DNA from 4 places in the Neobacillus sp. BP17 genome. Region 3 is predicted to be linked to each of the others. Evidence: a T-box and tRNA genes for the amino acid it is inferred to sense, from the RefSeq annotation. Region 3 holds a T-box; the other regions hold tRNA genes.

Evidence for each region. The T-box of region 3 lies ahead of argS (arginine--tRNA ligase). A T-box ahead of a tRNA ligase gene usually reads a tRNA of that ligase, here a tRNA-Arg.
Region 1: it has a tRNA-Arg gene. The T-box ahead of argS (arginine--tRNA ligase) is inferred to sense a tRNA for this amino acid. The anticodon was not compared.
Region 2: it has a tRNA-Arg gene. The T-box ahead of argS (arginine--tRNA ligase) is inferred to sense a tRNA for this amino acid. The anticodon was not compared.
Region 4: it has a tRNA-Arg gene. The T-box ahead of argS (arginine--tRNA ligase) is inferred to sense a tRNA for this amino acid. The anticodon was not compared.

What each region holds. Positions count from the first base shown of each region.
Region 1 covers NZ_CM184198.1:3,754,916-3,762,072, reverse strand. The annotation lists rRNA gene AC4QJR_RS18180 (23S ribosomal RNA) at 1-1,331, shown strand, start outside; rRNA gene rrf (5S ribosomal RNA) at 1,406-1,522, shown strand; tRNA gene AC4QJR_RS18170 (tRNA-Thr) at 1,548-1,623, shown strand; tRNA gene AC4QJR_RS18165 (tRNA-Leu) at 1,675-1,759, shown strand; tRNA gene AC4QJR_RS18160 (tRNA-Gly) at 1,768-1,842, shown strand; tRNA gene AC4QJR_RS18155 (tRNA-Leu) at 1,850-1,938, shown strand; tRNA gene AC4QJR_RS18150 (tRNA-Arg) at 1,959-2,032, shown strand; tRNA gene AC4QJR_RS18145 (tRNA-Pro) at 2,041-2,117, shown strand; tRNA gene AC4QJR_RS18140 (tRNA-Ala) at 2,135-2,210, shown strand; tRNA gene AC4QJR_RS18135 (tRNA-Met) at 2,233-2,309, shown strand; tRNA gene AC4QJR_RS18130 (tRNA-Ser) at 2,335-2,427, shown strand; tRNA gene AC4QJR_RS18125 (tRNA-Tyr) at 2,453-2,537, shown strand; tRNA gene AC4QJR_RS18120 (tRNA-Trp) at 2,541-2,611, shown strand; tRNA gene AC4QJR_RS18115 (tRNA-Leu) at 2,664-2,745, shown strand; gene AC4QJR_RS18110 (helix-turn-helix transcriptional regulator) at 3,036-3,248, shown strand; gene AC4QJR_RS18105 (DUF2178 domain-containing protein) at 3,241-3,633, shown strand; gene AC4QJR_RS18100 (GntR family transcriptional regulator) at 3,807-4,487, opposite strand; gene AC4QJR_RS18095 (TRAP transporter substrate-binding protein) at 5,093-6,124, shown strand; gene AC4QJR_RS18090 (TRAP transporter small permease) at 6,177-6,731, shown strand; gene AC4QJR_RS18085 (TRAP transporter large permease subunit) at 6,728-7,157, shown strand, end outside.
Region 2 covers NZ_CM184198.1:4,609,315-4,616,471, reverse strand. The annotation lists rRNA gene AC4QJR_RS22660 (23S ribosomal RNA) at 1-1,210, shown strand, start outside; rRNA gene rrf (5S ribosomal RNA) at 1,338-1,454, shown strand; tRNA gene AC4QJR_RS22650 (tRNA-Val) at 1,464-1,539, shown strand; tRNA gene AC4QJR_RS22645 (tRNA-Thr) at 1,570-1,645, shown strand; tRNA gene AC4QJR_RS22640 (tRNA-Lys) at 1,653-1,728, shown strand; tRNA gene AC4QJR_RS22635 (tRNA-Leu) at 1,742-1,826, shown strand; tRNA gene AC4QJR_RS22630 (tRNA-Gly) at 1,890-1,961, shown strand; tRNA gene AC4QJR_RS22625 (tRNA-Leu) at 1,972-2,060, shown strand; tRNA gene AC4QJR_RS22620 (tRNA-Arg) at 2,083-2,156, shown strand; tRNA gene AC4QJR_RS22615 (tRNA-Pro) at 2,163-2,239, shown strand; tRNA gene AC4QJR_RS22610 (tRNA-Ala) at 2,257-2,332, shown strand; tRNA gene AC4QJR_RS22605 (tRNA-Met) at 2,353-2,429, shown strand; tRNA gene AC4QJR_RS22600 (tRNA-Ile) at 2,446-2,522, shown strand; tRNA gene AC4QJR_RS22595 (tRNA-Ser) at 2,542-2,634, shown strand; tRNA gene AC4QJR_RS22590 (tRNA-Met) at 2,803-2,876, shown strand; tRNA gene AC4QJR_RS22585 (tRNA-Asp) at 2,879-2,955, shown strand; tRNA gene AC4QJR_RS22580 (tRNA-Phe) at 2,962-3,037, shown strand; tRNA gene AC4QJR_RS22575 (tRNA-His) at 3,065-3,140, shown strand; tRNA gene AC4QJR_RS22570 (tRNA-Gly) at 3,157-3,230, shown strand; tRNA gene AC4QJR_RS22565 (tRNA-Ile) at 3,235-3,311, shown strand; tRNA gene AC4QJR_RS22560 (tRNA-Asn) at 3,320-3,394, shown strand; tRNA gene AC4QJR_RS22555 (tRNA-Ser) at 3,398-3,488, shown strand; tRNA gene AC4QJR_RS22550 (tRNA-Glu) at 3,497-3,568, shown strand; gene glgB (1,4-alpha-glucan branching protein GlgB) at 4,283-6,232, shown strand; gene AC4QJR_RS22540 (glucose-1-phosphate adenylyltransferase) at 6,174-7,157, shown strand, end outside.
Region 3 covers NZ_CM184198.1:202,177-209,333, reverse strand. The annotation lists gene uptA (undecaprenyl phosphate transporter UptA) at 1-126, shown strand, start outside; gene AC4QJR_RS01120 (APC family permease) at 214-2,040, opposite strand; gene AC4QJR_RS01115 (DinB family protein) at 2,275-2,739, opposite strand; gene argS (arginine--tRNA ligase) at 2,788-4,482, opposite strand; T-box leader at 4,536-4,750, opposite strand; gene AC4QJR_RS01105 (alpha/beta-type small acid-soluble spore protein) at 4,854-5,108, shown strand; gene AC4QJR_RS01100 (hypothetical protein) at 5,257-5,529, shown strand; gene AC4QJR_RS01095 (TetR/AcrR family transcriptional regulator) at 5,597-6,169, opposite strand; gene AC4QJR_RS01090 (ABC transporter permease) at 6,391-7,157, opposite strand, start outside.
Region 4 covers NZ_CM184198.1:5,338,330-5,345,486, forward strand. The annotation lists gene AC4QJR_RS26000 (sulfite exporter TauE/SafE family protein) at 1-240, shown strand, start outside; tRNA gene AC4QJR_RS26005 (tRNA-Asn) at 674-748, opposite strand; tRNA gene AC4QJR_RS26010 (tRNA-Ile) at 760-833, opposite strand; tRNA gene AC4QJR_RS26015 (tRNA-Gly) at 838-911, opposite strand; tRNA gene AC4QJR_RS26020 (tRNA-Cys) at 923-996, opposite strand; tRNA gene AC4QJR_RS26025 (tRNA-His) at 1,013-1,088, opposite strand; tRNA gene AC4QJR_RS26030 (tRNA-Tyr) at 1,094-1,178, opposite strand; tRNA gene AC4QJR_RS26035 (tRNA-Phe) at 1,193-1,265, opposite strand; tRNA gene AC4QJR_RS26040 (tRNA-Asp) at 1,311-1,387, opposite strand; tRNA gene AC4QJR_RS26045 (tRNA-Met) at 1,423-1,496, opposite strand; tRNA gene AC4QJR_RS26050 (tRNA-Ser) at 1,657-1,749, opposite strand; tRNA gene AC4QJR_RS26055 (tRNA-Ala) at 1,757-1,829, opposite strand; tRNA gene AC4QJR_RS26060 (tRNA-Pro) at 1,847-1,923, opposite strand; tRNA gene AC4QJR_RS26065 (tRNA-Arg) at 1,929-2,002, opposite strand; tRNA gene AC4QJR_RS26070 (tRNA-Leu) at 2,024-2,112, opposite strand; tRNA gene AC4QJR_RS26075 (tRNA-Gly) at 2,119-2,193, opposite strand; tRNA gene AC4QJR_RS26080 (tRNA-Lys) at 2,209-2,281, opposite strand; tRNA gene AC4QJR_RS26085 (tRNA-Thr) at 2,289-2,364, opposite strand; tRNA gene AC4QJR_RS26090 (tRNA-Val) at 2,386-2,461, opposite strand; tRNA gene AC4QJR_RS26095 (tRNA-Glu) at 2,501-2,575, opposite strand; rRNA gene rrf (5S ribosomal RNA) at 2,614-2,730, opposite strand; rRNA gene AC4QJR_RS26105 (23S ribosomal RNA) at 2,809-5,745, opposite strand; rRNA gene AC4QJR_RS26110 (16S ribosomal RNA) at 5,941-7,157, opposite strand, start outside.

The DNA of each region.
Region 1 (7,157 bases), 2.2 Mb from region 3:
CTGATTCCACACTGCCAAGAAAAGCCTCTAGCGAGATAAAAGGTGCCCGTACCGCAAACCGACACAGGTAGGCGAGGAGAGAATCCTAAGGTGAGCGAGAGAACTCTCGTTAAGGAACTCGGCAAAATGACCCCGTAACTTCGGGAGAAGGGGTGCTTTTTGAGGTGAATAGCCTCGAAGAGCCGCAGTGAATAGGCCCAGGCGACTGTTTAGCAAAAACACAGGTCTCTGCGAAGCCGCAAGGCGAAGTATAGGGGCTGACGCCTGCCCGGTGCTGGAAGGTTAAGAGGAGGGGTTAGCGCAAGCGAAGCTCTGAATCGAAGCCCCAGTAAACGGCGGCCGTAACTATAACGGTCCTAAGGTAGCGAAATTCCTTGTCGGGTAAGTTCCGACCCGCACGAAAGGCGTAACGATCTGGGCACTGTCTCAACGAGAGACTCGGTGAAATTATAGTACCTGTGAAGATGCAGGTTACCCGCGACAGGACGGAAAGACCCCGTGGAGCTTTACTGTAGCCTGATATTGAATTTTGGTACAGCTTGTACAGGATAGGTAGGAGCCTGAGAAACCGGAGCGCTAGCTTCGGTGGAGGCGTCGGTGGGATACTACCCTGGCTGTATTGAAATTCTAACCCGCACCCCTCATCGGGGTGGGAGACAGTGTCAGGTGGGCAGTTTGACTGGGGCGGTCGCCTCCTAAAAAGTAACGGAGGCGCCCAAAGGTTCCCTCAGAATGGTTGGAAATCATTCGCAGAGTGTAAAGGCACAAGGGAGCTTGACTGCGAGACCTACAAGTCGAGCAGGGACGAAAGTCGGGCTTAGTGATCCGGTGGTTCCGCATGGAAGGGCCATCGCTCAACGGATAAAAGCTACCCCGGGGATAACAGGCTTATCTCCCCCAAGAGTCCACATCGACGGGGAGGTTTGGCACCTCGATGTCGGCTCATCGCATCCTGGGGCTGTAGTCGGTCCCAAGGGTTGGGCTGTTCGCCCATTAAAGCGGTACGCGAGCTGGGTTCAGAACGTCGTGAGACAGTTCGGTCCCTATCCGTCGTGGGCGCAGGAAATTTGAGAGGAGCTGTCCTTAGTACGAGAGGACCGGGATGGACGCACCGCTGGTGTACCAGTTGTTCTGCCAAGAGCATCGCTGGGTAGCTATGTGCGGACGGGATAAGTGCTGAAAGCATCTAAGCATGAAGCCCCCCTCAAGATGAGATTTCCCATAGCGCAAGCTAGTAAGAACCCTGAAAGATGATCAGGTTGATAGGTCAGAGGTGGAAGCGTGGTAACATGTGGAGCTGACTGATACTAATCGTTCGAGGACTTAACCATTTAAGGTGAACTCAAGTTTACAAACTTCTTCTGCATTATCTAGTTTTGAGGGAATGAAGCCTCAAATTTTATAGTCTGGCAGCAATGGCGAGAAGGTCACACCCGTTCCCATACCGAACACGGAAGTTAAGCTTCTCAGCGCCGATGGTAGTTGGGACACGCGTCCCTGTGAGAGTAGGACGTTGCCAGGCGGTTTCTTAAATTTTAAACCTATATGCCGGGGTAGCTCAATTGGTAGAGCAACTGACTTGTAATCAGTAGGTTGGGGGTTCAAGTCCTCTCGCCGGCACCATGCTTCTTAATTATTGGAATTACATCAGCGGAAGCATACTTAATATAATATGCGGGTGTGGCGGAATTGGCAGACGCACCAGACTTAGGATCTGGCGCCGCAAGGCGTGGGGGTTCGACTCCCTTCACCCGCACCAAGTTTTTTGCGGAAGTAGTTCAGTGGTAGAACACCACCTTGCCAAGGTGGGGGTCGCGGGTTCGAATCCCGTCTTCCGCTCCATGATATTGCCGGGGTGGCGGAACTGGCAGACGCACAGGACTTAAAATCCTGCGGTAGGTGACTACCGTACCGGTTCGATTCCGGTCCTCGGCACCACAAAATAATTAAATTCATTTGCGCCCTTAGCTCAGCTGGATAGAGTGTTTGACTACGAATCAAAAGGTCGGGAGTTCGAATCTCTCAGGGCGCATTTTTTATCGGGAAGTAGCTCAGCTTGGTAGAGCACTTGGTTTGGGACCAAGGGGTCGCAGGTTCGAATCCTGTCTTCCCGACCATTCTTCTTATAACTTTTGGGGTCTTAGCTCAGCTGGGAGAGCGCCTGCTTTGCACGCAGGAGGTCAGGGGTTCGATCCCCCTAGACTCCACCAATTACTTTAAAGACAATATTATGGCGGTGTAGCTCAGCTGGCTAGAGCGTACGGTTCATACCCGTAAGGTCGGGGGTTCGATCCCCTCCGCCGCTACCAATTAAGATTTTTTAATTATTATAATGGAGGAATACCCAAGTTTGGCTGAAGGGATCGGTCTTGAAAACCGACAGGCGGGTAACACCGCGCGGGGGTTCGAATCCCTCTTCCTCCTCCAGTTTTATCATTTGTTTTTTATATGTGGAGGGGTAGCGAAGTGGCTAAACGCGGCGGACTGTAAATCCGCTCCCTCCGGGTTCGGCGGTTCGAATCCGTCCCCCTCCACCATTTAGGGGCATAGTTTAAAGGTAGAACTAAGGTCTCCAAAACCTTCAGTGTGGGTTCGATTCCTACTGCCCCTGTTAAATATTACTCACAAAATATCATAGTTTTATCTATGGATTCTTTAATTATGCCGGTGTGGCGGAATTGGCAGACGCGCACGACTCAAAATCGTGTTCCGTGAGGAGTATCGGTTCGACCCCGATCACCGGTATCTTTATTTTATTACTTTTTCTTATCGTCAATTAGCAGTAGAATTGAGTTATATCAACGTTTTGAACGTCTATTTACAGTAATGTAAGTAGGCGTTTTTTGTTTGTCTTTAAGTTATTCTTTGCTGTTTCCTTCATGACAAAATTATTTCAAATCGTGTTCACTGGTGGGGGTAAATATCGATAAGGCATTTTAAAGTGTAAAATATCTTTGACACCCCATTTATCATATTTTATAATCAAGATGTAAAAAACCTTTTACACCTTATAAAATCTAAAGGTGGCATAGTGAATGGAAAATAGAATTAAGGAGTACAGAGAAAAAAGCAGTCTTTCTCAAGGGAAGTTAGCAGAATTATGCAATGTAAGCAGGCAAACGATTAACGCTATCGAGAACAATAAATATGACCCAAGTTTGCAGTTAGCATTTGATATCGCAAGGACATTGGGAGTCGCCATGGAAGATTTATTTATCTCTGAGATTGGGGGAAAAAGGAATGAATAAAACCAAAAGTATTATCGTTATTTTAGTCTTTATTGTTTTTCTATCCATTGTAGGATTTACCTTATACAAATGGGTTAGTTATGGAACTATAGATGCAGCTGGTATTTTCTTTAGTTTTCTAGCGTTAAGCTATTTTTTTAATTTGCTTAATTGGGGCCATCATGAAGGTGGTGGCGAGAAAGATGAATTAGACAGGCATATTGAAACCCAAAGTGCCAAAATAGGTTATTATGTTCTCATGATTTTATCTGGTTTAATATTGTTTATTTCTGAAGGGACAGGCAGTTTCAATGAAATTGATAATTATCCACTGGTTATAGTGGTGGGTATTACTTTTGTTACAGTTCCGATTACAGAATTTATATATTCAAAGAAATACAGGTAAGTATACTAGTACCTATCTAATTAACAAACGAATAACATTATTTAAATAGCACAATAGAACTTTTTGAGTTCAAGTTCATTTTATGAAAAGAAAGTTCAGAAATGTTGATATATCAATGTTTCTGAGCTTTCTTCGGTTTTGTCGGTCACCATAGAAAACAAACTTTGCAGCTTCTAATTTGATTCTTCAATAGGTCCAAATAATTGTTCATTCCAATGTAACCTTATGTCCTCTTCTAAGGAACGCTTATGTTGTTGCAATGCTTCAATTAAGGAGGAGAGGTCACGATTTTTTAATGCTTCAAACATATTATGATGATCTTTGTGTCTTTTTAAGCTATTTTCAAAAACTTCACTGTACCCAACTCGTGCTAGTGAAATTATAGGGTTAATACTGTCATAAATGTTTTGAACCTTATGATTCCTAGCATATTGCACCAATAATTGATGGAACTCCTTATCTAGTTTACTGTAAGACTCATAAGAAAAGGGCTGTACTCTCAATAGTGAATCCATTTTTTCAATTATTTGTTTCATATCTTCTATCTGTTCATCTGATAAATGCTCAATAGCTTGTGCTGCCGCCCATGTTTCAACCATAAATCGAGCATCGAGAGCCTCCATACAATCTTTGAAACGTAATTGGGTGATGTATGTTCCTTTTCTTGGAAATATTTCGACTAACCCATCATGTACCAATTGATTTACCGCTTCTTTTACAGGTGATCGACTTACTCCATATTTATTTGCTAATTCAATGATATCCAATTTTTCTCCAGGTGAAAAAATCCCGCAAATAATTTCATTTCGAAGTTCTTTATATACTTGTGTTGCAAGAGCAGAAGTATCAATCATTATAGTAAATTAACCTCCCAAAATTCATAGGTAATTTGCAATACCTAACATGTAACATGTCACACTATTAATAAATTATAGGGGAATTATATACTTGTAGTCAATTTCTTGTGTGAAAGTAAATTACAAAAAAGACAATAAAAAAGAATTGACTGATTATTTATTTTATTCTAACATTACCTTGTGAAATATGAAATGTGAAATGTTACATGTCACAAACTATTCATTTACAATTTTTAAATTATATTCGGGTTAGAAAATTTGTTTATACTTTTAAAATTGGGGGTATAATCTAAGGAAATATTTTCCTTTTTATAGGAATTGTATGGCGCTTTACAATTGTTTTATAAAATTTCTAAAAATAAAGAAAATTAAAATATTGACAATTCGGAAAGTTAAAGATTAAGATGATGTTAGAGTTTTAAATAGTTATATCTAGTTTTATAATATAAAACGCCGAGACTAATTTTGTCTCTTGTTTTTAGTCCTATTATGAAAACTAAGTTTTATAATATAAAACTAAAGGTGGTGATAAATTTTTTTAAATATAAATGATACCGCTTTCAAAAAACAAAAACCATTTTAATTGGGGGATGAGCGATTAAATGAAAAAGTTATTTTCAGTAGCGACTGGTGTAATTCTTAGTGCTTCTTTACTTCTTTCGGCTTGCGGGGGAGCAACAGAAAAATCGTCTTCCAATGAAGCTTCAGCCGGACCGGCTAAAACAATAAAAGTGGCAAATTATTTTGCTGAAAACCATCCGCAAAACGTTGCTTTAAGAGAAAAGTTCAAAAAGATTGTTGAAGAAGAATCAAAAGGAAGCCTAAAGGTTCAAATATACCCAAATAGTACGCTTGGAGCGGAAAAGGAATTTTATGATGGTGTTCGTAACGGGACAATTGAAATGGGCATTCCGGGCTTAATTATGCAAGCTGACATCCCAAAAATGGGTGTTCCAGAATGGCCATTCCTCTTTAAAGATTATGAGCATGTCAAAAAAGTTCTAAATGGAGAAATTGGTAAAGAACTAACAGCAGATCTTGAAAAACAACATGGTGTGAAACCGCTCGCCTGGAGTGCAAATGGTTTCCGTATGTTTTCTTCAAACAAGCCAATTAAGAGTCAGGATGATTTTGATGGACTACGATTAAGAATGCCAAACATCCCTAACTATATTACTCTCGGAAAACTTCTTGGCGCAAATGTCAGTCCGCTTCCTATATCAGAAGTATTTACAGCGCTTGAACAAAAGGTTGTTGATGGCCAGGATAACCCAATTGCAACTTTGAGGGCTTCTGGATGGTATGAAGTGCAGTCGGATGTTTTAGAGTCAAAACATATGTTTAGCCCTAATATTTTCATTATTAACAGCAAGTTTTATAACAGCTTAACAAAAGAACAGCAAAAAATTATCGAAGATGCTTCCAAGGAATATGCAGATTATGAATTTGAACTAATGGAAAAAAGCTATGAAGATGATAAAAAATTCCTTGAAGAAAACAATATAAAGTTTAATACTCCATCTGATAAATTTGTAAAAGAAATGGAGAAGGCTGCCGAGCCTTTATATAAAGATATCTATAAGGAAAATGACTGGGCAGAAGATTTGGTAAAACGCATTAAGGATGAGCAATAGAAAGGCACACCCTTTCTTAAAGCTCTTCTTTATAGAGAAAGGCGGGAGGAAGATGGAAAAGTTATCAAAATACTTGGAAACGATGTTGAACATTTTTATGGCGTTTGCTCTTTCCTTAATGGTCATTCTTGTTTTTGGAAATGTTGTCTTACGTTACTTCTTTAATTCAGGCATAACATGGTCAGAGGAAATATCCCGCTATTTATTTGTCTGGCTAACCTTTTTAGGGGCGATAGGTGCTTTTAAGGATAAAGAGCATCTTGGAGTTGATATGCTTGTAAAACGTTTGCCAACCGGATTGAAAAAGGTAGCACTGGTTATCAGTGATTTATTAATGCTATATGTTCTTTATTTGGTCCTTGATGGAAGCTGGAAAATGACCTTGATCAATTTACATAGCAAAGCTCCTGCAACAGGTCTTCCGCTGGCTACTGTTTACGGGACAGGGATTTTAGTCAGTATTTCAATGGGGTTAATATTAATCAATAATCTTATTAAACTCTTAACTAATAAACTGACGGATGAAGAATTAGTGCTAATTAATGATTCTGAAGAAATGATTGATTTCCACGAAAAAGACTTGATAAAGGAGGGAAAACAAGCATGATTGGTGTGTTTTTAGGTTCTCTGCTTGGGACGATGGCTCTTGGGATGCCAATTGCTTTTGCACTTTTATTGAGTGGCGTTGCATTAATGTACTTTCTTGGGATATTTGATAGTCAGATTATTGCCCAAAACTTAATAAGTGGAGCAGACAACTTTCCTTTGATGGCTATTCCCTTTTTTATGCTTGCTGGGGAATTAATGAACGCTGGCGGGCTTTCCCAAAGAATCGTTAAAATGGCGATGTCTATGGTGGGGCATATCAGAGGCGGCCTTGGTTACGTTGCTATCATTGCAAGTGTATTGTTTGCCAGCTTATCTGGGTCGGCTGTAGCAGATACTGCTGCGCTAGGTGCCATATTAATTCCGATGATGGTAAAAAGCGGTTACGATGTTAACCGATCAAGCGGGTTGATTGCTTCAGGTGGAA
Region 2 (7,157 bases), 1.3 Mb from region 3:
AAAATGACCCCGTAACTTCGGGAGAAGGGGTGCTTTTTGAGGTGAATAGCCTCGAAGAGCCGCAGTGAATAGGCCCAGGCGACTGTTTAGCAAAAACACAGGTCTCTGCGAAGCCGCAAGGCGAAGTATAGGGGCTGACGCCTGCCCGGTGCTGGAAGGTTAAGAGGAGGGGTTAGCTGCTAAGCGAAGCTCTGAATCGAAGCCCCAGTAAACGGCGGCCGTAACTATAACGGTCCTAAGGTAGCGAAATTCCTTGTCGGGTAAGTTCCGACCCGCACGAAAGGCGTAACGATCTGGGCACTGTCTCAACGAGAGACTCGGTGAAATTATAGTACCTGTGAAGATGCAGGTTACCCGCGACAGGACGGAAAGACCCCGTGGAGCTTTACTGTAGCCTGATATTGAATTTTGGTACAGCTTGTACAGGATAGGTAGGAGCCTGAGAAGCCGGAGCGCTAGCTTCGGTGGAGGCGTCGGTGGGATACTACCCTGGCTGTATTGAAATTCTAACCCGCACCCCTGATCGGGGTGGGAGACAGTGTCAGGTGGGCAGTTTGACTGGGGCGGTCGCCTCCTAAAAAGTAACGGAGGCGCCCAAAGGTTCCCTCAGAATGGTTGGAAATCATTCGCAGAGTGTAAAGGCACAAGGGAGCTTGACTGCGAGACCTACAAGTCGAGCAGGGACGAAAGTCGGGCTTAGTGATCCGGTGGTTCCGCATGGAAGGGCCATCGCTCAACGGATAAAAGCTACCCCGGGGATAACAGGCTTATCTCCCCCAAGAGTCCACATCGACGGGGAGGTTTGGCACCTCGATGTCGGCTCATCGCATCCTGGGGCTGTAGTCGGTCCCAAGGGTTGGGCTGTTCGCCCATTAAAGCGGTACGCGAGCTGGGTTCAGAACGTCGTGAGACAGTTCGGTCCCTATCCGTCGTGGGCGCAGGAAATTTGAGAGGAGCTGTCCTTAGTACGAGAGGACCGGGATGGACGCACCGCTGGTGTACCAGTTGTTCTGCCAAGAGCATCGCTGGGTAGCTATGTGCGGACGGGATAAGTGCTGAAAGCATCTAAGCATGAAGCCCCCCTCAAGATGAGATTTCCCATAGCGCAAGCTAGTAAGAACCCTGAAAGATGATCAGGTTGATAGGTCAGAGGTGGAAGCGTGGTAACATGTGGAGCTGACTGATACTAATCGTTCGAGGACTTAACCAATTTTAAGGTGATCTCTGAGTTTACAATCTTCTTCTGCATTATCTAGTTTTGAGGGAATGAAAAAAATTAATTTTCCTCTTGAAAAATATGAAAAAGACATTATAATAAAATAGTGTCGAATATATGGTCTGGCAATTATGGCGAGAAGGTCACACCCGTTCCCATACCGAACACGGAAGTTAAGCTTCTCAGCGCCGATGGTAGTTGGGACACGCGTCCCTGTGAGAGTAGGACGTTGCCAGGCTGTAAAAATGGAGGATTAGCTCAGCTGGGAGAGCATCTGCCTTACAAGCAGAGGGTCGGCGGTTCGATCCCGTCATCCTCCACCATATTTTCTTTAATACTTTTCCATACTATTTGCCGGGGTAGCTCAATTGGTAGAGCAACTGACTTGTAATCAGTAGGTTGGGGGTTCAAGTCCTCTCGCCGGCACCATTTGTATGAGCCATTAGCTCAGTTGGTAGAGCATCTGACTTTTAATCAGAGGGTCGAAGGTTCGAGTCCTTCATGGCTCACCATTTAAATGAATATGCGGGTGTGGCGGAATTGGCAGACGCACCAGACTTAGGATCTGGCGCCGCAAGGCGTGGGGGTTCGACTCCCTTCACCCGCACCAAGTTTTTTTACGAAGTAAAATAAACAAAGTTGTTTGCAATAGCAAAATAACTTCCCTTGATATGCGGAAGTAGTTCAGTGGTAGAACACCACCTTGCCAAGGTGGGGGTCGCGGGTTCGAATCCCGTCTTCCGCTCTCTACTAATGCCGGGGTGGCGGAACTGGCAGACGCACAGGACTTAAAATCCTGCGGTAGGTGACTACCGTACCGGTTCGATTCCGGTCCTCGGCACCATTTAAGTTAATTAAATTCATATGCGCCCTTAGCTCAGCTGGATAGAGTGTTTGACTACGAATCAAAAGGTCGGGAGTTCGAATCTCTCAGGGCGCACTTTTACGGGAAGTAGCTCAGCTTGGTAGAGCACTTGGTTTGGGACCAAGGGGTCGCAGGTTCGAATCCTGTCTTCCCGACCATGCTTCTTATAATCAATGGGGTCTTAGCTCAGCTGGGAGAGCGCCTGCTTTGCACGCAGGAGGTCAGGGGTTCGATCCCCCTAGACTCCACCAATAATTTTACATGATAGTATGGCGGTGTAGCTCAGCTGGCTAGAGCGTACGGTTCATACCCGTAAGGTCGGGGGTTCGATCCCCTCCGCCGCTACCAAATATTATCTAAACTTGGACCTTTAGCTCAGCTGGTTAGAGCAGACGGCTCATAACCGTCCGGTCGTAGGTTCGAGTCCTACAAGGTCCACCATTAGTTTTATATTTAATTTGGAGGAATACCCAAGTTTGGCTGAAGGGATCGGTCTTGAAAACCGACAGGCGGGTCATACCGCGCGGGGGTTCGAATCCCTCTTCCTCCTCCATAAATATTATAACTTATTTCTATTGTCGCGGGGTGGAGCACGTTCGAATATGCTTCTTCGAATCATCCTCAGCGCAACGATTGAGCTGCTTCTCGAATAAGCTTTCTGAAATCGAGGCGGTTAGAAACAAGATATGGAGCATGCTCCAAAATTAATAATTTCTATTGTCGCGGGGTGGAGCAGTCTGGTAGCTCGTCGGGCTCATAACCCGAAGGTCGCAGGTTCAAATCCTGTCCCCGCAATTGGTCTGGTAGTTCAGTTGGTTAGAATGCCTGCCTGTCACGCAGGAGGTCGCGGGTTCGAGTCCCGTCCAGACCGCCATATGTTGGCTCAGTAGCTCAGTCGGTAGAGCAAAGGACTGAAAATCCTTGTGTCGGCGGTTCGATTCCGTCCTGAGCCACCATTTTTGTTTTAAAACAATATTATTATGGCGATTGTGGCGAAGTGGTTAACGCATCGGATTGTGGTTCCGACATTCGTGGGTTCGATTCCCATCAGTCGCCCCATAATAAATTATTATATGCGGGTGTAGTTTAGTGGTAAAACCTCAGCCTTCCAAGCTGATGTTGTGAGTTCGATTCTCATCACCCGCTCCAATATGGGCCTATAGCTCAGCTGGTTAGAGCGCACGCCTGATAAGCGTGAGGTCGATGGTTCGAGTCCATTTAGGCCCACCATATATTGTTCCGCAGTAGCTCAGTGGTAGAGCTATCGGCTGTTAACCGATCGGTCGTAGGTTCGAGTCCTACCTGCGGAGCCAAACGGGGAAGTACTCAAGTGGCTGAAGAGGCGCCCCTGCTAAGGGTGTAGGTCGGGTAACCGGCGCGAGGGTTCAAATCCCTCCTTCTCCGCCATATCTTATGGCCCCTTGGTCAAGCGGTTAAGACACCTCCCTTTCACGGAGGTAACACGGGTTCGAGTCCCGTAGGGGTCATACGAAAAGACTGATAACAATTAAGTTATCAGTCTTTTTTTGTGTGTAAAATTCTTTTAAAAGATAGCTAAACTAATTTAATCTCTAGGCTGCAAGCTTAAAGTGATTGACGACTGTAAGGGTGGACCAAGGCCGCTTTAGGTAGCCAATCAAGTCGATTGACGCCCAAATGGAGAAAAGGCCATTTTATGCAGTCTATAATTGTTATTGTCAACTCTAATAGGAAAAAAGCAGTAAAATGTTTACCACAATTCAATCATCCTTAAAGAGAACCCGTGAAATAATCTCTCCATATTATATTTTCCCTTTTGAAAATTCTCATCTAATTCTTGTATCTTCTAACCAAATTTACCCAAATACGAGTCCCATATACTAACATATCTTACTACTCTAAAATTATATCAAAATAATAATTTCGATTCTAATTTCCAAAAAATACGTTGATAACGCTTACATCTATGCGATTTAGACATATTTTGAATTAAAATTAAAATAACTTTTTGTGAAAAAAATTAAAAAAATTTTTATAATATTTTGGCGATTAATGATAGATATATTGTGGAATGATGTCGAAATGTGAGGAATGTTGTGTTTTGATAGGAAAATATATCGATTATTGTCAGAAAAGATAAAAAAGTATTATGAGAAATATTGATTAAATACACTTATAATTGGACTTTGAAATACATATTTTCATTGAGGATGAGGAGAGCCATGACAGTGAATACGTTTTTTCCGACTGACTATCAGTTGCATTTATTTCATGAAGGAAATTATTTTCAAAGTCATCAGCTTTTTGGCGCTCATATCTTTAAGAATTCCGATAAAATTTATACACGATTTTGCGTATGGGCCCCTAATGCTTCTGCAGTTAGGCTAACGGGGGATTTTAATAACTGGAATGGTAAAGGGTATGAATTGCAAAGGGTTAACGATGAAGGAGTATGGATTCTAATTGTAAACAGGGATCTAACCGGAAAGATTTATAAGTATGAAATATTCTCACAAACAGGTGAGAAGTTGCTTAAATCAGATCCATTTGCTTTTTATTCTGAATTAAGACCCAATACAGCTTCGATTGTTTATTCATTAGAAAATTATAAATGGCATGACAATCAATGGATGACTCGAAGAGGAAAAAAGCCCCTTCTTTCAGAGCCGGCCGTGATTTATGAAGTGCATCTAGGGTCTTGGAAAAAGAAAGAAAATGGGGAGTATCTAACCTATTTAGAACTGGCAGCAGAACTAATTCCATATGTATTGGAACATGGTTTTACCCATATTGAGATATTACCGCTTGTTGAGCACCCGTTGGACGCCTCGTGGGGCTATCAAGGAATTGGTTATTTCTCGGTAACGTCCAGATATGGGACACCGGATGAATTTAGAGAATTTGTTGATCAAATGCATCAACATGGGATTGGAGTCATTCTTGATTGGGTTCCTGGTCATTATTGCAAGGATGCGCATGGACTTTACCGTTTTGATGGGAGGCACATTTATTCCTATTCAACCGAAAGTGATCGAGAAAATGCTGTATGGGGAACAGCAAACTTTGACCTTGGAAAAGGTGAGGTACAAAGTTTCCTGATCTCCAATGCACTATTTTGGATTGATTATTTCCATATTGATGGTTTTCGAATGGATGCAGTAGCAAATATCATATACTGGCCAAACGCCGCGAATGAAAGACGAGAGAATCCATTTGGCATTAACTTTTTGAAAAAATTAAATACTCAAGTCCATGAACATGATCCCAATTTTGTAATGATAGGGGAGGACTCAACCGAATATCCAAATGTGACAGCCCCAGTTAGTTACGGTGGACTTGGCTTTGATTATAAATGGAATATGGGCTGGATGAATGACATGTTGGAGTACATGGAAACACCACCGTTTCTTCGGTCACATGTTCACTCTAAGGTAACGTTTTCATTTTTATATGCCTTTTTAGAAAACTTTATGCTTCCGTTTTCACACGATGAAGTGGTTCATGGAAAAAAGTCATTATTAGATAAGATGCCAGGAGATTATTGGGAAAAATTTGCACAGTTAAGGCTTTTGTTAGGTTACATGTTTGCTCATCCAGGAAAAAAACTTCTGTTTATGGGCTTTGAATTAGGACAGTTTGCTGAATGGAAAGATAAAGAGCAGCTTGATTGGAACTTATTGGACTATGAAATGCATCAAAAATTAAATGCCTATGTTAAGTTCCTAACAAAAGTTTATAAACGATCTAAGGCCCTCTATGAACTTGATTGTTTGCAAGAAGGATTCCAATGGATCGATGCAAATAACAATGAACAATCTATCTTTTCATTTATAAGAAAAGGGAAAAAGGAAGATGAAACTTTAGTTGTTATTTGTAATTTCACAGGCGTTAGTTATCCTGTCTATACAATCGGTGTTCCTAAAAGTGGTGAATACCGCGAAATTTTCAATAGTAATCATGAAGAATACGGCGGGGCTGGATTAGTTAATAAAAAGACAATCATAGCTGCAGATGAGCCATACCATGGCCAGCCGCATTCAATTAATATAGCAATTCCTGCGTTTGGATTTCAAATCATCAGACCGGTTAAAAAGCGAAAGGAGAGAAAAGGTAATGGCAAAGAAAAAGTGCGTAGCCATGTTATTAGCAGGAGGAAAAGGGAGCAGACTTAACTCATTAACAAAGGATCTCGCAAAACCTGCAGTTCCGTTTGGAGGAAAGTATCGGATTATTGATTTTCCATTAAGTAATTGTGCCAATTCTAATATTGATACAGTTGGGGTGTTAACACAATATCAACCATTATTATTAAATTCCTATATTGGAATTGGAAGTGCTTGGGATCTTGATCGAAAGGATGGCGGGGTAACTGTTTTACCACCATATGCTGAATCATCAGAAGTAAAATGGTATACGGGTACGGCCAGTGCCATTTATCAAAACCTTAATTACCTCAAACAATACCAGCCTGAATATGTTCTCATTCTATCAGGTGACCATATTTACAAAATGAACTATGAGAGTATGCTGGAGTACCATATTGAAAAAAGAGCAGATGTAACAATTTCCTTAATAGAAGTTCCATGGAACGAAGCCAGCCGTTTTGGGATCATGGATACGGATGAGGATTTAAGAATTGTCGATTTTGAAGAAAAGCCGGACAATCCGAAGAATAATCTTGCTTCAATGGGCATTTATATTTTTAGCTGGAATATACTTAAAGAATATTTAGAAATGGACGAACGAAATCCTGATTCCAGTCATGATTTTGGTAAAGATGTAATCCCGATGCTTTTAGAGGAAAATAAGAAATTATTTGCTTATCCGTTTAAAGGATATTGGAAAGATGTCGGTACAGTTAAAAGCCTTTGGGAAGCTAACATGGACTTGCTAAGTGAAGATTGTGATTTAGATTTATTTGATCACGATTGGAGAATTTATTCAGTCAATCCAAACCAGCCGCCGCAATATATTTCTTCCGATGCAATTGTAAAAGAATCACTTATTAATGAAGGGTGTACGATTGAGGGGGAAGTTGATAACTCTGTTCTCTTTCAGGGGGTGACGGTCGGAAAAGGAACGATTATTAAAGAGTCT
Region 3 (7,157 bases):
TTAGGCAGTAACTGGGCACATATTAAAGAGTATGCACAACCCTACGTAATGCCCGCCATTATCGGAGCAGTTATTCTAGGAGCCATTTATTTTTTAGTCAAAAAGACAAAGAAAACCACCGACTAAATACCGGTGGTTTTGCTTTGCTTAAAATTTTCTTTGCGCCTCAGTAAAGCGCCTGGAGCAGAGATCAAAATCCCAAATTAAAATGTGCTATTTTTTGAAATGAAATGGGAGTGTTGACACAATAACCCTCTTTTTAAAAATAAGATAGGTACGAATCAATAAACTTGATTGGTTGTGCAAAATATTGTGCCAGTTTTTCTTTGTTATAAATTGCGGAATCAATACGGTCACCCGATATTGGTTTTCACTTGCTTTATGTTCTACCGTATCGATAAACTTCGATAGAGGAATCAGTACACTTCGGTAATGCGACTGTAGCGTAACGAGCCTTACATCCGGCTGCCATTGCTTCCATTTTTCTTCGAAACGCTTTTCGTCCTCACGATCAAACGACACATACACCGCAAAGATTTGATTCGTTAACGATTTGGCATAATTGATTGAGTTTTCAACAACCTTAGTAATCCCGGCGACAGGGACAATAATAACATTTCCCTCAATCGGAGGCGCAGGATCACCTGGATGGATTCTTAATTGCTCGCCAACTGCTTCATAATGATGATTTATCCGTTTGAAGGCAAACACGATGATGGGTAAAAAGATAACCACAAACCATACTTGGCTAAATTTAGTTAAAAAGAAAATGATTAATACAGCTAAGGTAATCAGGGCACCGATTAGATTGGCAGCGAGTTTTGCCACCCATCCAGCCGGCCTTTCTCGTAACCACTTTATGATCATCCCCGATTGCGACAAAGTGAAGGGGATAAATACGCCCACTGCATAAAGTGGAATTAAGTGCTCTGTTTGACCTCTAGAAAAAATAATCAGCAAGATGGAGCCTACTCCTAAGGAAACAATCCCGTTAGAATACCCCAGTCTGTCTCCCCTAATGGTAAACATTCTTGGCATATATTTATCCTTGGCAAGCGCATATGCTAATAACGGAAACGCAGAGTATCCAGTATTAGCCGCCAGAACTAATATAAGTGCGGTCGTACCTTGGACAAAGAAATATAGGTAATTACGTCCAAAAGTCTCTTTTGCTATTTGTGAGACGACCGTTTCGTCATGCTTTGGTGAAATTCCGTAATAATAAGCCAGGAAAGTAATACCCGTAAATAACAAGGCGAGCAATGTCCCCATTAAAATTAATGTTTTGGCCGCATTCTTTGGTGCTGGGTCTTTAAAACTTGGAATGGCATTCGAAATGGCTTCCACCCCTGTTAACGCTGAGCATCCTGATGCAAAAGCACGAAGCAGCAAGAACAGTGTTATTCCTTGAACCGGCGTCCCGATGGCTGCCTGTTCAACAGTTGGTGAGACATCGCCTGTCATAATTTTAAAAAGACCCACACCAATTAAAATAAACAGCGCTACAACAAACAAATAGACAGGATAAGCTAAGATTGATGCTGACTCCGTTATTCCACGCAGATTGAGAATGGTAATAAAGACTACCAGAACGCAAGCGATTCCAACGGTATGCTGGTGTAAAATTGGGAAAGCCGACGTGATCGCATCCGTACCAGCAGATATACTTACCGCTACCGTTAATATGTAATCAACTAAAAGGGATCCCCCTGCAATCAATCCTGCTTTCTCACCAATATTCTCTTTCGAAACAATATAGGCCCCGCCGCCCTGGGGATAGGAATAAATAATTTGTCGGTAGGAAAGGATTAACGCAGCTAATAGAAATAATACTCCAACAGCAATCGGAACTGAGTACCAGTAAGCAATAACACTAACCGTTGCTAACACAATCAGAATTTGTTCAGTCCCGTAGGCCACAGATGATAGGGCATCGGAGGATAGTATCGCTAAAGCCTTTAGGATATTTAATTTTTGTTCGCCTAGTTCCGTTGATTTTAACGGCCGGCCGATTAAGAATCTCTTAAAAGAAGAGAGCACTGGATTCACCCACCACATTTGAAGTAAAATTACCGATTGATTTTAACACAACACCATTTTTATATGAAGTGTTTTATTTTTGACAGATATCCGAATTTCCACAAAAATATCAATGTATCACTACATAGTCTTTTCCTAATCATTCCGATTAATGAAGAAAATTATCCGGTAAAGGTAAAAAAAGCATGGAACCCTTATTAGGACCCCATGCCTTCACACTAATATTTTTACAAACTAATTTACGTTCGCTTTAATGATTCGCTTCATTGCCTGCATTTGTCCTAAATGAATCCCCTCATGGAAAAGCGCAAAATTGGCTAGTTCACCAAAGGTTTCTTGACCAAGGAATGGGGTTTTTAGTCTTTGATTAAAACTCTCCACTGGAATTTCTTTGATTCGCGCTAATTGGTCTTGCAACTGAATGATTAATTCCTGAACGGAGGGAACATCCCCTTCCCAGGCAGCCGGACTCGTTCCTGTGGCAAATAACTGCATATAGCTCGCTGGCAGCTGAGTTGATTTTTTCGGAAAGCCAAACATAAATTGCTCGGCTACTGTGAGAACATGACCCACATGCCAATGGAGCGTATTATTAAATCCATTGGGCTGAATGCCGGCGATCCCTTCTTCTAGATCCCCTACAAAGTTAACAAATTTTCCTCGTGTAAGCTCAAAATGCTTAAATAATAATTCACTCATCTTTTTGCCTCCCTTTCAATTGCTTAGCTGAAGCTCAAATTGATTATCCTACATTTCATCAGGGGCTTCCAATCCTAACAACCGTAACCCCTCTTTTAAAACTTCCGTTACCGCAAAGACTAGCGCTAACCGGCCCTGCTGCTCTGCGCTGTCCTCGAGGATTTTTACTTCCGCATAATATTTATTGAACGCTTGTGCCAGATCAATAATGTATTTTGCCACTTGGGACGGATCGAAGTTGGTACAGGCTCTTTGAACCGCAGGAGCGAATTCCATTAAGAGGCTGGTTACCTTCCATTCCTTCTCCCATGAGTTGGTGTAGGTTGCAGCCTTATACTCAGTCTTCACAGTGGCTTTTCGTAAAATGGAACATGCCCGTGCATAAGTATATTGGACATAAGGACCTGTTTCACCTTCAAAGCGAAGCATCTCTTCTAACGAAAATTCAATATCGTTCATTCGGTTATTCTTTAAGTCATGGAAAATAACCGCGCCAACTCCCACTTGTTTAGCTACCTTATCTTTGTTAGCAAGATTAGGATTTTTCTCTTCAATATTATGTCGAGCCATTGCAATCGATTCATTTAAAACTTCTTCTAATAAAACAACCTTCCCTTTTCTCGTCGACATTTTCTTTCCGTCTTTTAGCATCATGCCAAAGGGAATATGGTGCATTAGTTTCGACCAATCATAACCCATCTTTGATAACACTGCGATTAACTGTTTAAAATGAAGACTTTGTTCATGGCCTACGACATATAAGGATTGAACAAATTGATACTCCTCCTGTCGATAAAGAGCCGCAGCTAAATCACGGGTCGCATACAAGGTGGCCCCATCCGACTTTTTAATAAGGCATGGCGGAAGTTGTTCTTCATTTAGTTCGACCACTTGTGCCTGCTCGGACTCAACGAGTAAATGCTTTTCCTCTAGAAGTTGAACGACGCGATCCATTTTGTCGTTATAAAAGGCCTCACCTGCATATGAATCAAATTCAACGTTCATTAGCTCATATATTCTGGAAAACTCTTTTAATGACTCATCACGGAACCATTTCCAAAGCTCTAATGCTTGCGCGTCTCCGTCTTCCAGTTTCTTAAACCAACTCCGTCCTTGATCTTCAAGAGAAGGGTTGCTCTCGGCTTCTTCATGAAATTTAATATAAAGGGACAATAATTCCTTAATCGGATTTGCTTTAACCTTGTCGGCATCTCCCCATAATTGATAGGCCGTGATTAACTTCCCGAACTGCGTCCCCCAGTCACCCAGATGATTAATTTTAAGGGGTTTATAACCGCATTTCTCTACAATTAGTGCGAGTGAATTGCCGATTACAGTTGAACGCAAGTGCCCCATTGAGAAGGGTTTTGCAATATTAGGAGAGGACATGTCAATCGTGACAGCCCCGCCGTTCCCAAACGTCAGCGCACCATACTTCCCCTTTTGTGTGAGGATATCTTCTACAACTTTTTCGGAAGCTGTCTTTTTGTTTAAAAAGAAATTAAGATATGCCCCAACCACAGTCACTTTTTCAAAAATGGGGGATTGAATTTTTTCACATAATTCTTCGGCAATCAGATTGGGGGATTTTCTTCTTAGCTTCGCTAACGTAAAGCAAGGAAAAGCTAAATCCCCGTGCTCCTGGTTTTTGGGCTTTTCGATCATCAGTTCCAAGTCTTTCAGTGTCATCTCTTGGCCAAGCAAATCAAGTAAGATAGATGCCAGCTCTTGTTTAAAATTCATTTGATTTGACCTCCTATTTTCTTTATAAAAAACAAAAAACTCCCGTCTCTACTAAAAGAGACGAGAGTTTAGAATCCCGCGGTACCACTCTAATTGTTCAATTAAGAACCAGCTTTCCTTTGTAACGGAGGATCCTCCGGCATACCCTACTTTACCTTCAAGCATGCATCTCAAAAGTGCGCTTCATTATCTATTCTGTTTCAGGCTCACACCACCCCTGAATCGCTGGACCATCATAGATAACTACTCTCTTTTTCATTGATTTTTTCCGAATTTATTATCAGTTATTATACTGGATTAATATGGGTTTTTCCAGTGATTATTGATTATTTTTTACATTCGGGAAATCCTAACGTAAAGGAGGGATTTTAATGGCGAGAAGAAGAAATAAAATCCTTGTTCCAGAGGCGCGAACTGGCTTAGATGCGTTGAAGGCGAAAGTCGCAAATACCGGTAACCCGGAGGATGCGAAATTTGAAGCAGCACAAGAGGTGGGGGTTCCATTGAAAAAAGGTTATAACGGCCAACTCACCTCAGAGCAGGCAGGGAAAGTAGGCGGCCGGCTGGGCGGCAGCATGGTCCGCGAATTGGTAAAGATGGCACAAGAAAACCTAGCAAAGAAATAATGCCCGGGGTCAAATTTATTTGGCCCCTTTTCCAATCTGAGTGTCTAATACAGAAGTCAATACACAAAATTTAAAAAATAAAATTTTCAAAAAAAGTTTGACAATTCTGTGACAATTGATAGAATATTCTTACAGGGAGTTGATGATGATGCAGGAAAAACACTTAAAGAGTATTTTTACATTTAAGAAAACAGCTATCTTCGGAAGCAGTTTAGGAATCATTCTCATTTTGTTCGGTCAATTTGTAAACGGTTACAACACTGCGTATTTTTTAACCGCACTTGGATTTGGAATCCTCGCTGGTTCCGTAGTCAATTACCTTTTCGGAACTTTTTTAAGTTTAATGGAAGAATTCACTGGCAACCGTAAGAATGCACCAAAAATGGCCGCTGCTTCAAAGAATCTTTATCTTATAAAATAAGTATACGGAGCGCCACACTAGTGACGCCCCATAGCTAAAGACTTGTATGGATACAGACAAGTCTTTTTTATGTGGACAGACCTTTTACTAAAAACACCTTCATAATTTCCGCAATTTGTTCAGAGCTTAACGGCTGATGATGCTTCTCCCAGTCTGAAACTAAAGCAATATACATTTTTAACAACAGAAAGCTAGTGATTTCAGTATTGGCTGCCGGGATGGCCCCTTTCATGATGGCCGCATCGATTTTCAGCTTTAAGTAAGCAATAATTTCATCCTCCACATGCTGCAGCATTTCTGAAACCGCTAAAGTCCCCATTTCCGTTTCCTCTTGCACCATCTTGATCATCAATTGGTGCTGGGAGCGAAATTCTAATAAACGATAAAGCGCCCGATGCACGTTTTCAGTAAAGGGTAAATCTGGTTGGATAACTGATTCTGCTTCCGCAATCATTTCCTTTACCAAAGTGGAAATAATCTCTTCGAATAATTCTTCTTTATTTTTAAAAAAGGTGTAAATCGTCCCTTTCCCTACATTGGCCAACTTTGCGACTTGATCCATTGTTGTTGCTTTATAGCCAAACAAGGAGAAGGATTTCGTTGCTGCTTCTACAATCAGCTTTCTTCGATCGGTTGCCATGTCAACCTCCACTGACCATTTTAGTTTTTCGGTCATTTTCTTCAAATATACCATAAGTTCCATTCTACTTCAATCTCTCCATTAACATGCAGACAGACTCCTAAATCAGGAAATTGCGGATCGATTAAATATAGAAAATTTCCCTTATTCATTATAGAATAAATAGATCGAATTATATTTAACAAAACCCATCTAATTTATAGAATCAGATGGGTTTTGTTCTAAATTAATGATTTTTTCAGGTTCCGTAAATATCGGTAGCGAATCAAAAAGAAATAAATGAATTGTGCCAGTAAGAAACCAGCTAGAACGATAATCATGTCTTTTGCGATCGATAATTTATAAAAGCTTTGTAATGCCATAAAGGCGAACCCACTATGAACAAAGGCTACTACAATTGGCACGAAAAAAAGCAAGGCCAGCTGCTGAGTAACAATTTTATTTAGTTCACGATCGGTTAATCCTACCTTTGTAATGGTCAGATATTGGCGCCTGTCGTAATCCAAATCTGCATAAAGCCTGAAATATAGAAAGCTTCCTGCCGCGATAAAGAATACTGCACCAATTAATAAAGCAACGAATAACATCATCTTATACATACCCATTTGTAGTTCGTATAAAGTTCCGCTGACCGTGATCGAGTAAGGAACATGTTCTAACGACATAGAGGTACCGTTCCTGACTAGATTTTCTGCCATCCCTGTTGTTTTTTTTAGTTCCTTTGTGTAAAAGCCCGTAAAGGTTTCGGTATTCACGGGTGTAAGCCTGTCAAACAACCCATCACCGACCACGATCCCCTGACCATGAAGCAACTGGTTGGGAAAAACGATGTGTTTAGTGGGCTGGTCATGAGTAAGTCTTATCTGATCCTGTTTTAAGGTATGGGTTACTTCTTCCAAGTTACTAAAAATCGATGTACGCATTTCTAGCGTTTCATTTCCGACAAGCCGCTTTTCATCAAATTCGTAACCAGCTGCTGCTGCAATTT
Region 4 (7,157 bases), 610 kb from region 3:
CGAATGAAAACATCAGAGATGGTCGGTACGGATATCACTCACGCGTTTCTTTTGGTTACAGTAGCAGGGATGCTTCATATCGGTTATGGAAATGTTAACTATATGCTCGTGGGGAATTTACTTATGGGCTCGATTCCAGGAGTACTGATTGGCAGCAGCATTTCGGCAAAGGTTCCAACAAGACCGCTGCGAACCGTAGTTGCTGTATTAATCTTTGTAAGTGGTTTGAAGTTAATCTAATTTGCGTGAAAAAGTCAGCTGATATGCTGGCTTTTTTTATATGAACTTATTAGTGAGTTTCGTGTAGGTATGAGAAAGAAATTCCGACCTAATGTATTTAGAGGAAGCTTACGAAGCTGATATAAGCGGAGAAATTCCGCTTATTGTATATAGAGGCGGCTTACGAAGCCAATATAAGCGGAGAAATTCCGCTTAACTGCTCTAAATAAGGCAAAATCCAACGATTTGAATCATTTAGACGGAAAAACTTCCCTTATTATCGAGAAAATATGGGAATTTCGCAATTTAAAAGGAATTTTTCCGCTTATTGTTCAAACACAGTAAAATCAACATTCAGTTATAACCGAGAAAGGCATAAAAAAACCACCTTCAAAAAATGGTTACTTTTTAAAGGTGGTTGTTATTAAATGAAAGTTGATTAGTTAAAAAAAAATGGCTCCGCAGGTAGGACTCGAACCTACGACCGATCGGTTAACAGCCGATAGCTCTACCACTGAGCTACTGCGGAATAATATATAGTGGGCCTAAATGGACTCGAACCATCGACCTCACGCTTATCAGGCGTGCGCTCTAACCAGCTGAGCTATAGGCCCAATTTGGAGCGGGTGATGAGAATCGAACTCACAACATCAGCTTGGAAGGCTGAGGTTTTACCACTAAACTACACCCGCATATAAAAATTTGGAGGCAACACCCGGATTTGAACCGGGGATAGAGGTTTTGCAGACCTCGGCCTTACCACTTGGCTATGCTGCCCAAACACTAGATCAAATGGGGCGGCTGATGGGAATCGAACCCACGAATGTCGGAACCACAATCCGATGCGTTAACCACTTCGCCACAACCGCCATAATGGTGGAGGGGGACGGATTCGAACCGCCGAACCCTGAGGGAGCGGATTTACAGTCCGCCGCGTTTAGCCACTTCGCTACCCCTCCATATAAATGAAAAATGGCTCAGGACGGAATCGAACCGCCGACACAAGGATTTTCAGTCCTTTGCTCTACCGACTGAGCTACTGAGCCTAAAAATATGTATAAAAAACAGTAGATTAACTACTGAGATAAAAATGGCGGTCCGGACGGGACTCGAACCCGCGACCTCCTGCGTGACAGGCAGGCATTCTAACCAACTGAACTACCGGACCAGAGTATTTTCAAGCATAGCTTGAAAATAACTTAATTGCGGGGACAGGATTTGAACCTGCGACCTTCGGGTTATGAGCCCGACGAGCTACCGGACTGCTCCACCCCGCGACGATAATAAAAAATTGAAGTTTTCACATGCTCTTAGTATAACGACCGCCCCGATTTCAGAAAGCTTATTCAAGCAGCGGCTCAATCGTTGCGCTGTAGATTTATTCGAAGTAGCATATTCGAACGTGCTCCACCCCGCGACAACAATATATAAAGATAATGGAGGAGGAAGAGGGATTCGAACCCCCGCGCGGTATGACCCGCCTGTCGGTTTTCAAGACCGATCCCTTCAGCCAAACTTGGGTATTCCTCCGAATAAGTGGAGTCTAGGGGGATCGAACCCCTGACCTCCTGCGTGCAAAGCAGGCGCTCTCCCAGCTGAGCTAAGACCCCGTTATAAAATTAAAGAATGGTCGGGAAGACAGGATTCGAACCTGCGACCCCTTGGTCCCAAACCAAGTGCTCTACCAAGCTGAGCTACTTCCCGTAAAATGCGCCCTGAGAGATTCGAACTCCCGACCTTTTGATTCGTAGTCAAACACTCTATCCAGCTGAGCTAAGGGCGCAAATGAATTTAATTCACTTAATGGTGCCGAGGACCGGAATCGAACCGGTACGGTAGTCACCTACCGCAGGATTTTAAGTCCTGTGCGTCTGCCAGTTCCGCCACCCCGGCGTATGTTGGAGCGGAAGACGGGATTCGAACCCGCGACCCCCACCTTGGCAAGGTGGTGTTCTACCACTGAACTACTTCCGCAATTATTTTTAAAAGTGAGCCATGAAGGACTCGAACCTTCGACCCTCTGATTAAAAGTCAGATGCTCTACCAACTGAGCTAATGGCTCGTACTAATGGTGCCGGCGAGAGGACTTGAACCCCCAACCTACTGATTACAAGTCAGTTGCTCTACCAATTGAGCTACCCCGGCATAATCTTTGAAAGATAGATATGGTGGAGGATGACGGGATCGAACCGCCGACCCTCTGCTTGTAAGGCAGATGCTCTCCCAGCTGAGCTAATCCTCCAAATCAATGATACTTATTTTCACTATCGTGAAAAAACTTTGGTGACCCCTACGGGATTCGAACCCGTGTTACCTCCGTGAAAGGGAGGTGTCTTAACCACTTGACCAAGGGGCCAGATTATATTTTGACAAAAAAATAACCCGATAGGGCTTGCCTGGCAACGTCCTACTCTCACAGGGACGCGTGTCCCAACTACCATCGGCGCTGAGAAGCTTAACTTCCGTGTTCGGTATGGGAACGGGTGTGACCTTCTCGCCATTGCTGCCAGACTATTTTGTTTGAGGTATCATTCCCTCAAAACTAGATAATGCTGAAGAAGTTTGTAAACTCAGAGTTCACCTTAAAATTAGGATAAGTCCTCGAACGATTAGTATCAGTCAGCTCCACATGTTACCACGCTTCCACCTCTGACCTATCAACCTGATCATCTTTCAGGGTTCTTACTAGCTTGCGCTATGGGAAATCTCATCTTGAGGGGGGCTTCATGCTTAGATGCTTTCAGCACTTATCCCGTCCGCACATAGCTACCCAGCGATGCTCTTGGCAGAACAACTGGTACACCAGCGGTGCGTCCATCCCGGTCCTCTCGTACTAAGGACAGCTCCTCTCAAATTTCCTGCGCCCACGACGGATAGGGACCGAACTGTCTCACGACGTTCTGAACCCAGCTCGCGTACCGCTTTAATGGGCGAACAGCCCAACCCTTGGGACCGACTACAGCCCCAGGATGCGATGAGCCGACATCGAGGTGCCAAACCTCCCCGTCGATGTGGACTCTTGGGGGAGATAAGCCTGTTATCCCCGGGGTAGCTTTTATCCGTTGAGCGATGGCCCTTCCATGCGGAACCACCGGATCACTAAGCCCGACTTTCGTCCCTGCTCGACTTGTAGGTCTCGCAGTCAAGCTCCCTTGTGCCTTTACACTCTGCGAATGATTTCCAACCATTCTGAGGGAACCTTTGGGCGCCTCCGTTACTTTTTAGGAGGCGACCGCCCCAGTCAAACTGCCCACCTGACACTGTCTCCCACCCCGATGAGGGGTGCGGGTTAGAATTTCAATACAGCCAGGGTAGTATCCCACCGACGCCTCCACCGAAGCTAGCGCTCCGGCTTCTCAGGCTCCTACCTATCCTGTACAAGCTGTACCAAAATTCAATATCAGGCTACAGTAAAGCTCCACGGGGTCTTTCCGTCCTGTCGCGGGTAACCTGCATCTTCACAGGTACTATAATTTCACCGAGTCTCTCGTTGAGACAGTGCCCAGATCGTTACGCCTTTCGTGCGGGTCGGAACTTACCCGACAAGGAATTTCGCTACCTTAGGACCGTTATAGTTACGGCCGCCGTTTACTGGGGCTTCGATTCAGAGCTTCGCTTGCGCTAACCCCTCCTCTTAACCTTCCAGCACCGGGCAGGCGTCAGCCCCTATACTTCGCCTTGCGGCTTCGCAGAGACCTGTGTTTTTGCTAAACAGTCGCCTGGGCCTATTCACTGCGGCTCTTCGAGGCTATTCACCTCAAAAAGCACCCCTTCTCCCGAAGTTACGGGGTCATTTTGCCGAGTTCCTTAACGAGAGTTCTCTCGCTCACCTTAGGATTCTCTCCTCGCCTACCTGTGTCGGTTTGCGGTACGGGCACCTTTTATCTCGCTAGAGGCTTTTCTTGGCAGTGTGGAATCAGGAACTTCGGTACTAAATTTCCCTCGCTGTCACAGCTCAGCCTTATGTGAGAGGCGGATTTGCCTACCTCTCAGCCTAACTGCTTAGACGCGCATATCCAACAGCGCGCTTACCCTATCCTCCTGCGTCCCCCCATTGCTCAAACGATAAAGAGGTGGTACAGGAATATCAACCTGTTATCCATCGCCTACGCCTTTCGGCCTCGGCTTAGGTCCCGACTAACCCTGAGCGGACGAGCCTTCCTCAGGAAACCTTAGGCATTCGGTGGATGAGATTCTCACTCATCTTTCGCTACTCATACCGGCATTCTCACTTCTAAGCGCTCCACCAGTCCTTACGGTCTAGCTTCAACGCCCTTAGAACGCTCTCCTACCACTGACATCGTAGATGTCAATCCACAGCTTCGGTGATACGTTTAGCCCCGGTACATTTTCGGCGCAGAGTCACTCGACCAGTGAGCTATTACGCACTCTTTAAATGGTGGCTGCTTCTAAGCCAACATCCTGGTTGTCTAAGCAACTCCACATCCTTTTCCACTTAACGTATACTTTGGGACCTTAGCTGGTGGTCTGGGCTGTTTCCCTTTTGACTACGGATCTTATCACTCGCAGTCTGACTCCCACGGATAAGTCTTTGGCATTCGGAGTTTGTCTGAATTCGGTAACCCGATGAGGGCCCCTAGTCCAAACAGTGCTCTACCTCCAAGACTCTTACTACGTGAGGCTAGCCCTAAAGCTATTTCGGAGAGAACCAGCTATCTCCAAGTTCGATTGGAATTTCTCCGCTACCCACACCTCATCCCCGCACTTTTCAACGTGCGTGGGTTCGGGCCTCCATCCAGTGTTACCTGGACTTCACCCTGGACATGGGTAGATCACCTGGTTTCGGGTCTACGACCACATACTCAATTCGCCCTATTCAGACTCGCTTTCGCTGCGGCTCCGTCTCTTCAACTTAACCTTGCATGGGATCGTAACTCGCCGGTTCATTCTACAAAAGGCACGCCATCACCCATGAACGGGCTCTGACTACTTGTAGGCACACGGTTTCAGGAACTATTTCACTCCCCTTCCGGGGTGCTTTTCACCTTTCCCTCACGGTACTGGTTCACTATCGGTCACTAGGGAGTATTTAGCCTTGGGAGATGGTCCTCCCTGCTTCCGACCGGATTTCACGTGTCCGGCCGTACTCAGGATCCACTCAGGAGGGAACGAAGTTTCGACTACAGGGTTTTTACCTTCTCTGACGGACCTTTCCAGGTCGCTTCATCTACCCCGTTCCTTTGTAACTCCATGTTGAGTGTCCTACAACCCCAAGAGGCAAGCCTCTTGGTTTGGGCTATGTCCCGTTTCGCTCGCCGCTACTCAGGGAATCGCGTTTGCTTTCTCTTCCTCCGGGTACTTAGATGTTTCAGTTCCCCGGGTATGCCTTCCATACCCTATGTATTCAGGTAAAGATACTGTTCCATTACGAACAGTGGGTTCCCCCATTCGGAAATCTCCGGATCAAAGCTTACTTACAGCTCCCCGAAGCATATCGGTGTTAGTCCCGTCCTTCATCGGCTCCTAGTGCCAAGGCATTCACCGTGCGCCCTTTCTAACTTAACCTAAAAGGTTATTCTCTTAACTTCATAAGAGAGAAAACTAAAATGGCGATTACTCGATGTTTACTTTGCTTCTTCATTACGATTATCTAGTTTTCAAAGAACGATTGGTTTGAGAGAATTGTACTCTCAAAACTAAACAAACAAAGATCGCGAACAAACTGTTTTGTCTGGCTCATACGTCCAGTTTATTCCTTAGAAAGGAGGTGATCCAGCCGCACCTTCCGATACGGCTACCTTGTTACGACTTCACCCCAATCATCTGTCCCACCTTAGGCGGCTGGCTCCTTACGGTTACCCCACCGACTTCGGGTGTTACAAACTCTCGTGGTGTGACGGGCGGTGTGTACAAGGCCCGGGAACGTATTCACCGCGGCATGCTGATCCGCGATTACTAGCGATTCCGGCTTCATGCAGGCGAGTTGCAGCCTGCAATCCGAACTGAGAATGGTTTTATGGGATTGGCTAAACCTCGCGGTCTTGCAGCCCTTTGTACCATCCATTGTAGCACGTGTGTAGCCCAGGTCATAAGGGGCATGATGATTTGACGTCATCCCCACCTTCCTCCGGTTTGTCACCGGCAGTCACCTTAGAGTGCCCAACTGAATGCTGGCAACTAAGATCAAGGGTTGCGCTCGTTGCGGGACTTAACCCAACATCTCACGACACGAGCTGACGACAACCATGCACCACCTGTCACTCTGTCCCCCGAAGGGGAAAATCCTATCTCTAGGAGTGTCAGAGGATGTCAAGACCTGGTAAGGTTCTTCGCGTTGCTTCGAATTAAACCACATGCTCCACCGCTTGTGCGGGCCCCCGTCAATTCCTTTGAGTTTCAGCCTTGCGGCCGTACTCCCCAGGCGGAGTGCTTAATGCGTTAGCTGCAGCACTAAAGGGCGGAAACCCTCTAACACTTAGCACTCATCGTTTACGGCGTGGACTACCAGGGTATCTAATCCTGTTTGCTCCCCACGCTTTCGCGCCTCAGCGTCAGTTACAGACCAGAAAGCCGCCTTCGCCACTGGTGTTCCTCCACATCTCTACGCATTTCACCGCTACACGTGGAATTCCGCTTTCCTCTTCTGCACTCAAGTCCCCCAGTTTCCAATGACCCTCCACGGTTGAGCCGTGGGCTTTCACATCAGACTTAAAGGACCGCCTGCGCGCGCTTTACGCCCAATAATTCCGGACAACGCTTGCCACCTACGTATTACCGCGGCTGCTGGCACGTAGTTAGCCGTGGCTTTCTGGTTAGGTACCGTCAAGGTACCGGCAGTTACTCCGGTACTTGTTCTTCCCTAACAACAGAGCTTTACGACCCGAAGGCCTTCATCGCTCACGCGGCGTTGCTCCATCAGACTTTCGTCCATTGTGGAAGATTCCCTACTGCTGCCTCCCGTAGGAGTCTGGGCCGTG